Regions from separate parts of the Cupriavidus sp. BIC8F genome, predicted to be linked through region 2. Evidence: predicted binding sites of a transcription regulator. Region 2 holds the regulator's gene; the other holds the start of a gene.
The links. Region 2 encodes FNR, which switches genes on or off when oxygen is low (the NO sensors DNR and NnrR bind a similar motif). Its sites were predicted from a motif close to TTGATNNNNATCAA; they were not measured.

Region 1: RS901_RS23425 (hemerythrin domain-containing protein) is a predicted target of FNR. The motif match lies at 1,524-1,537, and genes of this name have one in related genera.

The regions. Positions count from the first base shown of each region.
Region 1 is NZ_CP136095.1:698,309-704,200, forward strand. Features, by position in the region: gene RS901_RS23420 (tripartite tricarboxylate transporter substrate binding protein) at 1-649, shown strand, start outside; gene RS901_RS23425 (hemerythrin domain-containing protein) at 800-1,420, opposite strand; gene RS901_RS23430 (AraC family transcriptional regulator) at 1,681-2,445, opposite strand; gene RS901_RS23435 (DMT family transporter) at 2,429-3,352, opposite strand; gene RS901_RS23440 (DUF1800 domain-containing protein) at 3,551-5,140, shown strand; gene RS901_RS23445 (DUF1501 domain-containing protein) at 5,154-5,892, shown strand, end outside.
Region 2 is NZ_CP136094.1:3,906,388-3,912,279, reverse strand. Features, by position in the region: gene ccoG (cytochrome c oxidase accessory protein CcoG) at 1-1,048, shown strand, start outside; gene RS901_RS18245 (hypothetical protein) at 1,093-1,302, shown strand; gene RS901_RS18240 (hypothetical protein) at 1,299-1,544, shown strand; gene fnr (fumarate/nitrate reduction transcriptional regulator Fnr) at 1,607-2,332, opposite strand; gene RS901_RS18230 (sulfite exporter TauE/SafE family protein) at 2,411-3,169, shown strand; gene scpB (SMC-Scp complex subunit ScpB) at 3,739-4,593, shown strand; gene rluB (23S rRNA pseudouridine(2605) synthase RluB) at 4,599-5,892, shown strand, end outside.

The DNA of each region.
Region 1 (5,892 bases), on a different contig from region 2:
TCCCTCACGCGACCTCACGCCGGTGGCGTCCATCAGTACCGGCGTCGGCGTGATGGTGGCGACCAAGGGGCTGCAGGCCAACACGTTCAAGGAGTTGATCGCGCTGGCGCACAAGCGGCCCATCAGCGTGGGCAACTACGGCATCGGCTCGGGCTGGCAGCTGATGGTGGCGCAGCTGAGAAAGCTGACCGGGGCCCAGTTCGATGTCATCAACTACAAAGGCACCGGCGCCATGGTCGGCGACCTGATGGCCGGCCATATCGATATCGGCGCGGGGTCGCTGCTGGGGATGTCGGGCGGGCTGTCTGCCGGCGCGTTCAAGCCGCTGCTGGTGATCTCAGGGCCGCGCTCACCGAAACTGCCCGGCGTGCCGACCTGGCTGGACGAAGGCATATCCGATCCGATCTTCAGCAACCTGGCCGAATGCAATATGCTGCTGGGCCCCGCCGGGTTGTCTGCCGAGATCGTCAACAGCCTGGCGACTCTGGTGCGGCATTCGGTCACCGAGTCGGAAGCCGTCAGGAACGTGCGGGAGCAGCTTGGCAGCCAGGACACGCCCTTGACCGGCGAGGCCCTGCAGAAGTTCATCGCACGTACCTGGCCGACCTACCAGGCGATGACCAAAGCGGTGGGGCTCAAAATGGAGTGATGGCCGCGCTGCAACCGGGCGCGATAGTCGATTAGCGACTCCAGATTGCTATTGAGGCGCTAGTCAAAGCTATGAGCTTGCACTGTTCGGGATCGGGATGCGGCATAAGTTGTGAGCCGAGGCCCGGCAGTGCCGCGAAGCGACCGACGTTCAGTGCATGGACGCGTTCGCTTCGCTGTCGATCTGCTTGCGCAAGGCCGCGAAGCGCTTCTCCACATTGGCGCCGAATAGCGGATCGGCACTGGCCGGGTCGATGGCGGCGACCTCCGCCCAGTCCGCTTCGGTCAGGAACCGGGCGGCGCGCGGCATGACCTGTTTCTCCTCGGTGGACAGATGGTTGCGGTAGTACACCAGGTACATGGCGGCGGCCGCTTCCAGTGCCGCTCGCGAGGTGACCACCTCGCTCTGGGCTTCGCGCAGGCGGTCGAGCAATTCCGCGCCGACCGTGGCGATCACGCGATGTTCCTGCAGTAACCGGCTGATGATGATCCGCGTGCCGGGATCCCGGTCCACGAGCAGCGCGTAGGCAACATCCTCACGGGGGTGGTGCACGCAATCGCCATAGTTGCGCATGTAGTGGATGATCGTGGCCATCAGGCCGTAGTCGGGCTGCTCGCCCTGATGGAAGGTGCTGACCTGCTTTTCCAGCAGGTCGAGCATTGAGGCGAAATGGATATGGTCGGTATGCCAGGCGGCAAGGGGTGTCGGGCTCGGGGTGGAAAGCGCGGCGGAAGGTGAAGTCGGAAGCGAGGTGACGAGTGGGGTGGCCATGGCGCCCTCCTGGGAAACTGGGCAAGCAGACCGTTGAGTCCGATACGATATCGGGACTCGCGGGGCCCTCATTGACACAATAGCTTCCCTGCATGATCTGAGTCTGACGCAGATCAATGCGGCGCTAAGCGCTCGGATCGCGCAAGGGGCGGAAGCCTTATACGCCACACGTTCAACCTGCGCCGCCCCTCTAACTCGCCTCGACGCGAGAGGGTCACCACGGTTAGCCCGGTGCCAGGATCGCCTGCCGCGCAGGCAGGCTAGCCGCGTGCGGCCGCCCGCCACGCCCCGGGCGGCTGCCCGAAGCGCCGCGTGAAGCTGCGCGTGAAGGTGGTCTGGTCCGGGTAGCCTGACGCCAGCGCGATCTCGGCCAGCGGCAGCGTGGATTGCGTCAGCAGCTGCAGCGCGCGGTCCAGCCGCAGCCGGGTCTGGTAGCGGTGCGGGGTATCGCCGAAGGCCTCGGCAAACAGGGTCTGGAAGCGCCGCACGCTCCAGCCGAAATGCCCGGCAACTTCCGCCACGCGCAGTGGCGAGGCCAGGTTGGCGCGCAGGTAGGCATCCACGGCCATCAGCGGGAATACCTGCCCGTCGCCGGGCATGCCGAGGCAGTCCGCCAGCGCCGCGGCCAGCGTGGCCGCCAGTTGCCAGTCGGTCTGCGGCCCGCGCGCTGCCGCGGCGGCGCGCCACGCCGCCAGCGCGCGCACGCGGCTGCCGAAGGCGCCGTCCAGCGAAAACGTGCGCGGGCGCGCCATCAGCCGCGCGGGCAGCGCCACCGAGCGCGCCGGGAAGTCCGCCACCAGTTGCAGGTTACCGTCGAAGCCCAGGAATTCATGATGGCTGCCGGCCGGCACGATCAGGCCGGTGCGGTCGTCCACGCAATAGACATGGCCGTCGATCTCCAGCTCGGTGGCGCCGGCCAGGCCGAACAGCAGCTGGTGGTAGCCGTGCTGGTGGCCGTCCGGCTGCGGGCGGTAGCGCCGGTGCTCGACCAGCGGCGAAGCGTGGGGTTCAGCGGGCTTGGGCATGCCGCAACCTGCCAGTGGTCTGGCACAGCCAGACGCCCGCCCCGGCCACCGCCATGCCCAGCGCCTGCGCCGCATCCAGCCGTTCGCCGAACAGCAGCCAGGCCTGCAGCGCGGCCAGCGGCGGGGCCAGGAACATCAGCGCCGCGGCATTGGCGGCCTGGCCGCGCCGCACCAGGCTGACCAACAGCCAGGTGCCGGCGCCCGACAGGCCGATTGCCGCCCACGCCAGCGCGGCCCACAGCGCCACGCCGCCATGCCAGTGCAGCGGCGCGTCGACGGCCTGGACCGCCACCATCGCGGCGGCTACCAGCATGGCGCCCAGGTTCTGCCACGCGGAACTGGCGCGCAGGTCACAGGCGGCAATGGCGGATTTCTGCAAGAGGGTTCCCATGGTGATGGAGACAATGGCCTGCACGCCCAGCAGCACGATCCAGGGCGACAGGGCCGGCGCGGCCGTGTGCATGCCGGCCTGCATCGCCGGGGCGACCACCAGCGCGACGCCGAGCGCACCCAGCGCCAGGCCCTGCCACGTCCGCCTGGAAGGTAGCTCTTTCAGCAGGGGGATGGCAAGCAGCGCGGTCAGCAGCGGCTGCAGCGCACCCAGCAGGGCCATGATCGCCGGCGGCAAGCCCTTGGCCACGGCCCCGTAGCCGGCGCACAGGTAGATGCCCTGCATCAGCGCGCCGGCCAGCAGGTGGCGCGGCGCCTCGCGCAGCGGCGGCCAGGCCGCGCGCGCGGCCAGCGACCACGCCACGAACATCAGCCCCGCCACGGCAAAGCGGCCCAGCAGGAACAGGCTGGTATCGGCCAGCGGCACGATGGCCTTGCCGACGATAAAGCCGGTGGACCAGATCAGGACAAAGGCAACGGTGGGCAGCCAGGCGGCAGCGGACAGGGGGCGCGACATGCAAGCAGGCGTTTCCGCCGGGCGGGATCGGATGGGCAAAGCGCAAGGCTAGCCAGGCCGCGCGCCGCTGTCTTGGCAAATCCGGCAATCGGCATGCTGAAAGCATTGGTAACACTCCCGCAGCGCCTCCGGGTCAACGGATGTGCGCTTGCCACGTAACATAGTGATGGTCTGATCGAAAAAGGCGAGGAGGCGGGCATGAATCCGGCGCAGCATTCGAGACAACCCCGCCGTGGCGGGCTCGCCCCCTGGCGGGCCGCCGCGGCACTGGCACTGGCCGCATGCCTGGCCGCCTGCGCACAGGTGCCGGCCGAGGCTGGCGACAGCGCCGCCGCCACCGACCTGCGCTGGCTCAACACCGTCACCTACGGCGCTGACCAGGCCACCCTTGGCGACCTGCGCCGGCTGGGCCGCAAGGGCTTCCTCGACCAGCAACTGACGCCGCCGCTGGCCGATCCACCCGAACTGGCGGCAGCCATCGCAGCCTTGCCCAACCTGCAGGCCGATGCCGCCGCGCAGATCCAGGCCGCGCGCGACGCCCGCCAGCGCATCGACGCGCTGCCCGACGACGACAGCAAGCAGCAGGCCCGCCAGGCGCTGAACGCGCAGGGCCGCGAGATCGTGGCCGATGCCACGCGGCGCCACCTGCTGCGCGCGCTGTATTCTCCGGCGCAGCTGCGCGAGCAGATGACGTGGTTCTGGATGAACCATTTCAACGTCTACTCGGGCAAGGACCAGGTCCGGCTGCTGCTGGCCGACTACGAAGAGCGCGCCATCCGCCCGCACGCGCTGGGCCGCTTCCGCGACCTGCTGATGGCCAATGTGACCGCGCCGGCCATGCTGGTCTACCTCGACAACGCCCAGAGCAGCGCCAACCGCATCAACGAGAACTACGCGCGCGAGCTGATGGAGCTGCATACCATGGGCGTCGCCGGCGGCCCCAGCGGCTCCCGCTACACCCAGCAGGACGTGCAGGAGCTGGCGCGCGTGCTTACCGGCGTGGGCGTCAACCTGCGCGGCACGCCGCCGCCGCGGCTGCCGCCGGCGCGCGCGGGGCTGTATCGCAGTGAGGGCCTGTTCGAATTCAACCCCGCGCGCCACGACTTCGGCGCGAAGATGCTGCTGGGCCAGCGCATCGAGCCGGCCGGCTTCGACGAAGTGGCGCGAGTGGTGTCGATCCTGGCGCGCGAGCCGGCCACCGCGCGCTTTATCAGCACCAAGCTGGCGGCCTATTTCATCGCCGACAACCCGCCGCCGGCGCTGGTCGAGCGCATGGCGCAGACCTTCACGCGCACCGATGGCGATATCGCCGCGGTGCTGCGCACCTTGTTCCTGGCGCCGGAACTGGACCGGCAACTGGCCGCGCCCACGCGCAAGTTCAAGGATCCGATGGTCTATGTGGTGTCGTCGATGCGGCTCGCCTATGAAGGCCGTCCCGTAGCCAACCTGCGCCCGGTGATGAACTGGCTGAACCAGCTCGGCGAGCCGCTCTACGGCCATGTGGCGCCGGACGGCTATCCGTCGTCGGAAAGCGCGTGGGCCAGCTCGGGCCAGATGGTGCGGCGCTTCGAGATCGCCCGCGCGATCGGCTCGGGGCCGGCGGGACTGTTTGCCGGCGATGGCGCGAGGCCGCGCGGCGCGCGCTTCCCGATGATCGGCAACAAGCTGTACTACGACACCATCGAAGCCACCCTTGGCCCCGCCACGCGCGCCGCGCTGGCCCAGGCCGAATCACAGGCCGAATGGAATACCGTGCTGCTCGGCTCGCCCGAGTGGATGCAGCGCTGACAGGGAGCGGACCATGGAACGCCGACAATGGCTGAAAACGATGGGCGGCGCCACGCTGGGCCTGGCGCTGCCCGCCATCGCCTCGCGCGTCTATGCGCTGCCGGCGCAGGCCGATGCGCGCTTCCTGCTGGTGTTCCTGCGCGGTGGCTATGACGCCGCCAGCGTGCTGGTGCCGGCTGGCAGCGATTTCTACTATGCCGCGCGACCCAATATCGCCATCCGGCGCCCGCCCGCGGCCGGTGCGGACGCTGACCCCAACGCGGCGGTGGCGCTGGCGCCGGCTTTTGCCGCCGACAGCGCCGCGCGCAGCATCGGCGACTGGGCGCTGCACCCGGCATTGGCCGCGACGATGCTGCCATTGTGGCAGCGCGGCCAGCTGGCCTTCGTGCCGTTCGCCGGCACGCACGACCTGTCGCGCAGCCACTTCGAGACCCAGGACGGGATCGAGGCCGGCTTGCCCGGCGAGGGCGAGGACCGCAAGGCCGCGGCCTCGCTGCGCGGCAGCGGCTTCCTGAATCGTCTTGCGCAGGCCATGGGCGGGCAGGCCGCGCCAGTAGCCTTCACCGACGGCCTGCCGATGGTGCTGTCCGGCCCGCGCGACGTGCCCAATGTCTCGCTCAAGGGCAGCGGCCGCACCCCGTTCGATGCGCGCCAGGCGAAGCTGCTGGCGCAGATGTACAGCGGAACCCGCTTTGAGTCGCTGATCGATGAGGGCTTCGAGCTGCGCGAAACCGTGGCGCGCCAGGCGCAGC
Region 2 (5,892 bases):
CGAAGGCGACCGCATCGCCCGCATCCGGCTCGATGGCGATCCGTGGAGCCTGCGCAAGTTCCGTCTGAAGGCGACCAAGCACTTCCTGTGGGTGCTGATTGCGCTCTGGACCGGCTTTACCTTCATCGGCTATTTCGCGCCGATCCGCGGGCTGGGCGGCGAGGTGCTCAGCCTGTCGCTGGGGCCGTGGCAGTCGTTCTGGATGCTGTTTTACGCGTTCGCCACCTGGGGCAATGCGGGCTTCATGCGCGAGCAGGTGTGCAAGTACATGTGCCCGTATGCGCGTTTCCAGAGCGTGATGGTGGATCGCGATACCTATGTCGTGACCTACGACGTCGGCCGCGGCGAGCCGCGCGGCAGCCGGTCGCGCAAGACCGACCACTACAAGGCGGGGCTTGGCGACTGCGTCAACTGCAGCATCTGCGTGCAGGTGTGCCCGACGGGCATCGATATCCGTGACGGCCTGCAGTACGACTGCATCGGCTGCGGCGCCTGCATCGACGCCTGCAACCAGGTCATGGACAAGATGGACTATCCGCGCGGCCTGATCCGGTACACCTCGGAAAACGCGATGCGCAAGGCCTTGTCCGCAGTGGCATCGCGCAAGCGCCTGCTGCGTCCGCGCGTCATCATCTATTCCGTGATCTGGGTAGCGCTGCTGGCCGGCTTCATGGCGTCGATCGCGCTGCGCACGCCGCTGAAGGTCGACATCATCCGCGACCGTGGTGCGCTCGGCCGTGAAGTGGAAGGCCGCTGGATCGAGAACGTCTATCGCCTGCAGTTGATCAACACCACCGAAGCGCCGATGAAGATCAGCGTGCGCGCCGACAGCGAAGAGCTGAAGAACCTGAAGGTGGAATACGACAAGCAGGCCGAATCGCTGGCGCCGACATCCAACCGGTTGCTGCCGATCCGGATCCGCGTGCCGATCGAGGCCGCGGCGCAGGGCACGCACAAGATCAACGTGACAGTGACGAGCGAAGGCACGGAGCGGGGGCAGGCCGAAATCCGGCAATCCACCAGTTTCATCGTGCCGCGCGATTTGTAAAGCTAGGCAGACGCGGACGTAGTCGTCAAGATGAAGGGGGCAATATGAGTCAGCAAGGCAATCCGTGGTGGAAGGAGCCGTGGCCGTGGCTGTTGATGAGCGGCCCGCTGGTGGCGATGGTGGCGTGCGGCGTGACGATCTGGCTGGCGTCCACGCATCCGGACATGCCGGTGCAGGGTGCAACGCGTCATGGCCTGGTGGTGGAGAAAGCCGATGCCGCGCAGCCCAAGGCTGCCGCAGTGAGGCAGCCATGAGGTTGCGCTGGCTGATGTGGGTACTCTGGCCGGCGTTCCTGATGGCTGGCTTTGCGACCGCGACGGTGTTTTCGGTGGTGGATCCCGGTGACCTGAACTTCTTCGGTCAGCCGATCGAAGCGTCCCGCGAATCGGTCTACACCATCGGCTTCCTGATGGCCTGGGTGTTCTGCGCGTTGTCCAGCGGACTGACGCTCTACACCATGCCGACGCGGCTCAGCGATACCGACGAACTGGAATGAGCGGACTGGCGTGAAGTCTGCGCTGCCATGGCCGGATGCGGCACTGGCAGCGCCTTGGCCACCTAGCAGGAGCGGCTGTAGAGTTGCTTGATGCCGTCGATGTCCACGAGCTTGACGTGGCGCTGGCGAATCTGGATCAGGCCGGCTTCAGCAAAGCGAGAGAACAGGCGGCTGACGGTTTCGAGCTTCAGGCCCAGGTAGCTGCCGATCTCTTCGCGGCTCATGCGCATCACGAACTCGGACGCCGAATAGCCGCGCGCCGACAGGCGCTCAGAGAGGTTGATCAGGAAGGCGGCGAGGCGTTCCTCGGCGCGCATCGAGCCCAGCGTGACCAGCATCAGCTGGTCGTGCGTGATTTCCTTGCCCATCAGGCGCAGGAACTGCTGCTGCAGCGATGGCAGGTCTGCCGAGAGGGACTGCAATTCGCTCATGCGGACCACGCAGACTTCGGTATCTTCCAGCGCGGCGGCATCGGAGGCATGCTGCATCTCGCCCAGCCCGTCGAGACCGACGATTTCGCCGGGCAGGTGGAAGCCGGTAATTTGCGAGCGGCCGTCTTCGGTTGTGACGTGGGTCTTGAGCGTGCCAAAGCGCACGGCATAGACCGCTGTGAGCGGATCGCCCATGCGATACAGGGTTTCACCCTTGTGCACGCGGATGCGTTCCTGCACCAGCGTGTCCATCTTGGCGAGGTCTTGCTGCGACATGCCGACCGGAAGGCACAGCTGCCCCATGGCACAGGTGGAGCAGCGGGGCGACATCTCGGTAACGGGAATGGAGGTGAGCAATTGGAACCTGCTAGAAATGGCAGCGTGGGCGCGATTAAAACATTTTACCGTGCGATGTGATGTGGTAGGGAGTGAGAATTGACATTTGGCGTGCTGATCAGCGTTTTTCTGCTGGCTTTGCTTGGCGGGGTCCACTGCGCCGCCATGTGCGGCGGCGTGGCGCTGGCCGTGGAGCAACGCCGCGGCGAGATGGCGACGATCAGTCTGATGCCCAGCCGCGCCGCCTGGCTGGGCGAGTTGCTGATTATGCACCTGGGCCGGATCTCGACCTATATGCTGCTCGGTGCCGCGCTAGGCGCGGTCGGTGCGTCGGCGTGGAAACAGGACTACCTGCCGGTGCAGCGCTGGCTGTTCGGGGCGGGCAGCGTCATGCTGCTGTGGTCGGGCTGGCGGTTGCTGCGCGGCAATACTTTTACTGTCAACTGGCTGGAGCGCATGGCGGCGCGCGCCAGCGCAGCGGTGGCGCGGCGGCTGGGTGGCCTGGCAGGCGCCATGCCGGCGTTTGTGCGGGCGCGCGGCGGACTGGCGCGGCGTTATGGCATGGGCCTGGCGTGGGGCCTGGTGCCGTGCGGCATGGTCTATGGGGCGCTTACGCTGGCGCTGCTGGCGGGCAACGCGGCTTCCGGCGCACTCGTGATGGGCGTGTTCGGGCTCGGCACACTGCCTAACCTGCTGGTGCTTTCCGGCCTGTCGGGCTACTTGCGTACGCTGTCGCGACGTCCCGGTGTGCGCCTTGGGGCCGGCCTGGCGGTGATGGCGTTCGGCGGCCTTGGCATTGCGCGAGCGGTGCTGCTGCCACATTCGCTGGCTGAGCATGGATTCTGCCTGGTGTTCTGAGGCGCCGGCGCCGCCCGGGCAACGGATGATGGTTGCAGGCGGGGGCGGGAATGCCATACAATCGCCAACATTGCGGTATCGCGCGGCATAGTATGAGTCGCGGTAAGCAGCGGGCGAGCAGCGCCAGGCGGCCTTCCTACCAGAAGGCGCGTTCAGGGCAGGGGAAGCGGAAGGTTTTCGATGCCCGTCCCGTCCCCGCAGTCCATCCGGTTCAAAAGATCTGGTTCAAAAGTCCGGCTGGCACTGCGGTGTTGGCGATGCCGGCCTTGCTCCCGATACCCGTTTTTCTTGCGTCCGAGGCCTTCAGTTCGCTGACAGCGACGTCCGATATGTGCGGGCGCGCTACGCAAGAGGTTTGCTGGCCGATCCATAACGGCACGCGAACGATCTCCTGCCGGAACGACCCGGCAACTCGATGCAAAGATAGGGAAGTGCACGGCTTGGATGCAGCAGGTATCCGGCTAGCTGCGCAATGAGATGGCGGTGGCTTTCGCACCGCTGTATCCAAAATCTCCGGTGCCCCGGATCCGTCCGGGAGCAGGTGCAAAGACAGGCTGCACACCATCAACATGAATACCCAAGAGGCGAAGATCGTCCTCGAGACGGCGCTGATCTGCGCGCAGGAACCGTTGCGCGTCAATGATCTGCGGCGGTTGTTTGACGACGACGTCGGCGCAGACACGATCCGCGTGCTGCTTGAGGAACTATGCCAGGACTGGCGACCGCGCGGCGTGGAACTGGTGGCCCTGGCCAGCGGCTGGCGCTTCCAGAGCCGGCCGGAAATGCGTGAATACCTCGATCGGCTGAATCCCGAAAAGCCGCCAAAATATTCGCGCGCCGTGATGGAAACACTGGCAATCATTGCCTACCGCCAGCCAGTGACCCGCGGCGATATCGAGGAAATCCGCGGCGTGACGGTCAGCACGGAAGTCGTCAAGAAGCTTGAGGACCGCAGCTGGATCGAGGTGATCGGACACCGCGACGTGCCGGGCAGGCCCGCGCTGTATGCGACCACCAAGGCATTCCTGGACGATCTTGGCCTGCGTACGTTGGATGAGCTGCCGCCGCTGGAAGACGCCCAGGCGCAGGCGCAGGCAACCCTGCTGGAACAGCAGGCCATCAATTTTGAAGACCTGGCTGCAAACAAGGCGGCCAGCGCCGACGAGGAGGCATTTGCCGATCCCGCCGCGCAAGCAGCGGATGTGGCTGAAGCATCCGTCGCAAACGAAGCCGAGACGACCGAACCGGTCGACCAAGGCGCCGATGGCTTTGATGTGCAACTGCTGCAAGCTGCAGCCGACGATGCCGCCGAGGCCGCTTCCACCGAACCAGCCGCACCCAATCCGGACGGGGCGCGGGGCGATTTGCCGGACAACGGCACCCCGCCGCACCCGAGCGAGCACGACGAGCGCGTGCCGAACTGAACAACATGCAACATCCGATAGTGAATATCTTGTCTGATTCCGTTGAGCAAGACACCCGCAATGCGGGTGCACCCGCCGACACCGGCGCCGCAGAACCCGGATCGGGCAGCGAAGCCGCGCCCCGCCGCAAGGGGCTGCGCCGCGGGCTGAGGAACCTGGTCGCATCGCGCCGCCAGGCGCAGGACCGAGGCGAGGGCGCCGAAGGCGCCAGCGCCGGCGGCCAGGCCGATGCCGGTGAACCGGGCGCCGCACAGGCGGCAGGTGGCGCGCGCGGTGGTCAGCGCGGCCGCGGCAAGCGCAAGACGGGGCAGGGCGAGGGCGGCCAGGGTAGCCAGGGTAGCCAGGGCGGCCAGGGCGGCCAGGGCGCCAGCAAGGCCGACAAGGTGGACCGTGCGGCCAGAGCCGAAGGCACGGACAAGCCCGAGCAGCCCGGCCGCAAGCGCAAGCCGGTCCAGCGCTCAGGCAAGGCGGCGGCGCCGGGCGACGCGCAGGGCGCCGGCGCGCGGCAGCAGGGCCGCCGCAAGGATGGCGGCAAGCCGCAGGCGCCCCGCAAGGGCCAGGGCGGCGGGGACAAGACCGCGGCGAGCAGCGAAGACCTGTTCCGCTTCGTGATCTCCGAGCAGTACGACACCGAAGACACCGTCATCCCGCGCACCAAGGCCAAGCCGGTGCGCGAGCTGTCGGCCGACGACGACGCGCCCAAGCTGCACAAGGTGCTGGCCGAGGGCGGGCTGGGCTCGCGCCGCGAGATGGAAGAACTGATCCTGCAGGGCCGCGTTTCGGTCAACGGCCTGCCGGCCCATATCGGCCAGCGCATCCTGCCGGCGGACCAGGTCCGCGTGAACGGCAAGCTGATCCACCGCAAGGTGTCGACCAAGCCGCCGCGCGTGCTGCTGTACCACAAGCCCGCCGGCGAGATCGTCAGCCAGTCCGATCCGGAAGGCCGTCCGACCGTGTTCGACAGCCTGCCGCGCATCAAGAGCGGCAAGTGGGTCGCGGTGGGCCGCCTGGACTTCAATACCGAAGGCCTGCTGATCTTCACCACCTCGGGTGACATTGCCAACCGCTTCATGCACCCGCGCTACGGTGTGGAGCGCGAGTACGCGGTACGCACGCTGGGCGAGCTGGCCGAGGCCGACCGCCAGCGCCTGCTGCACGGCATCAAGCTCGATGACGGCGAAGCCAACTTCCTGCGCATTGCCGACGGCGGTGGCGAAGGCGTCAACCAGTGGTACCACGTGGCCCTGACCGAAGGCCGCAACCGGGAAGTGCGCCGCATGTTCGAGGCGGTCGGGCTGA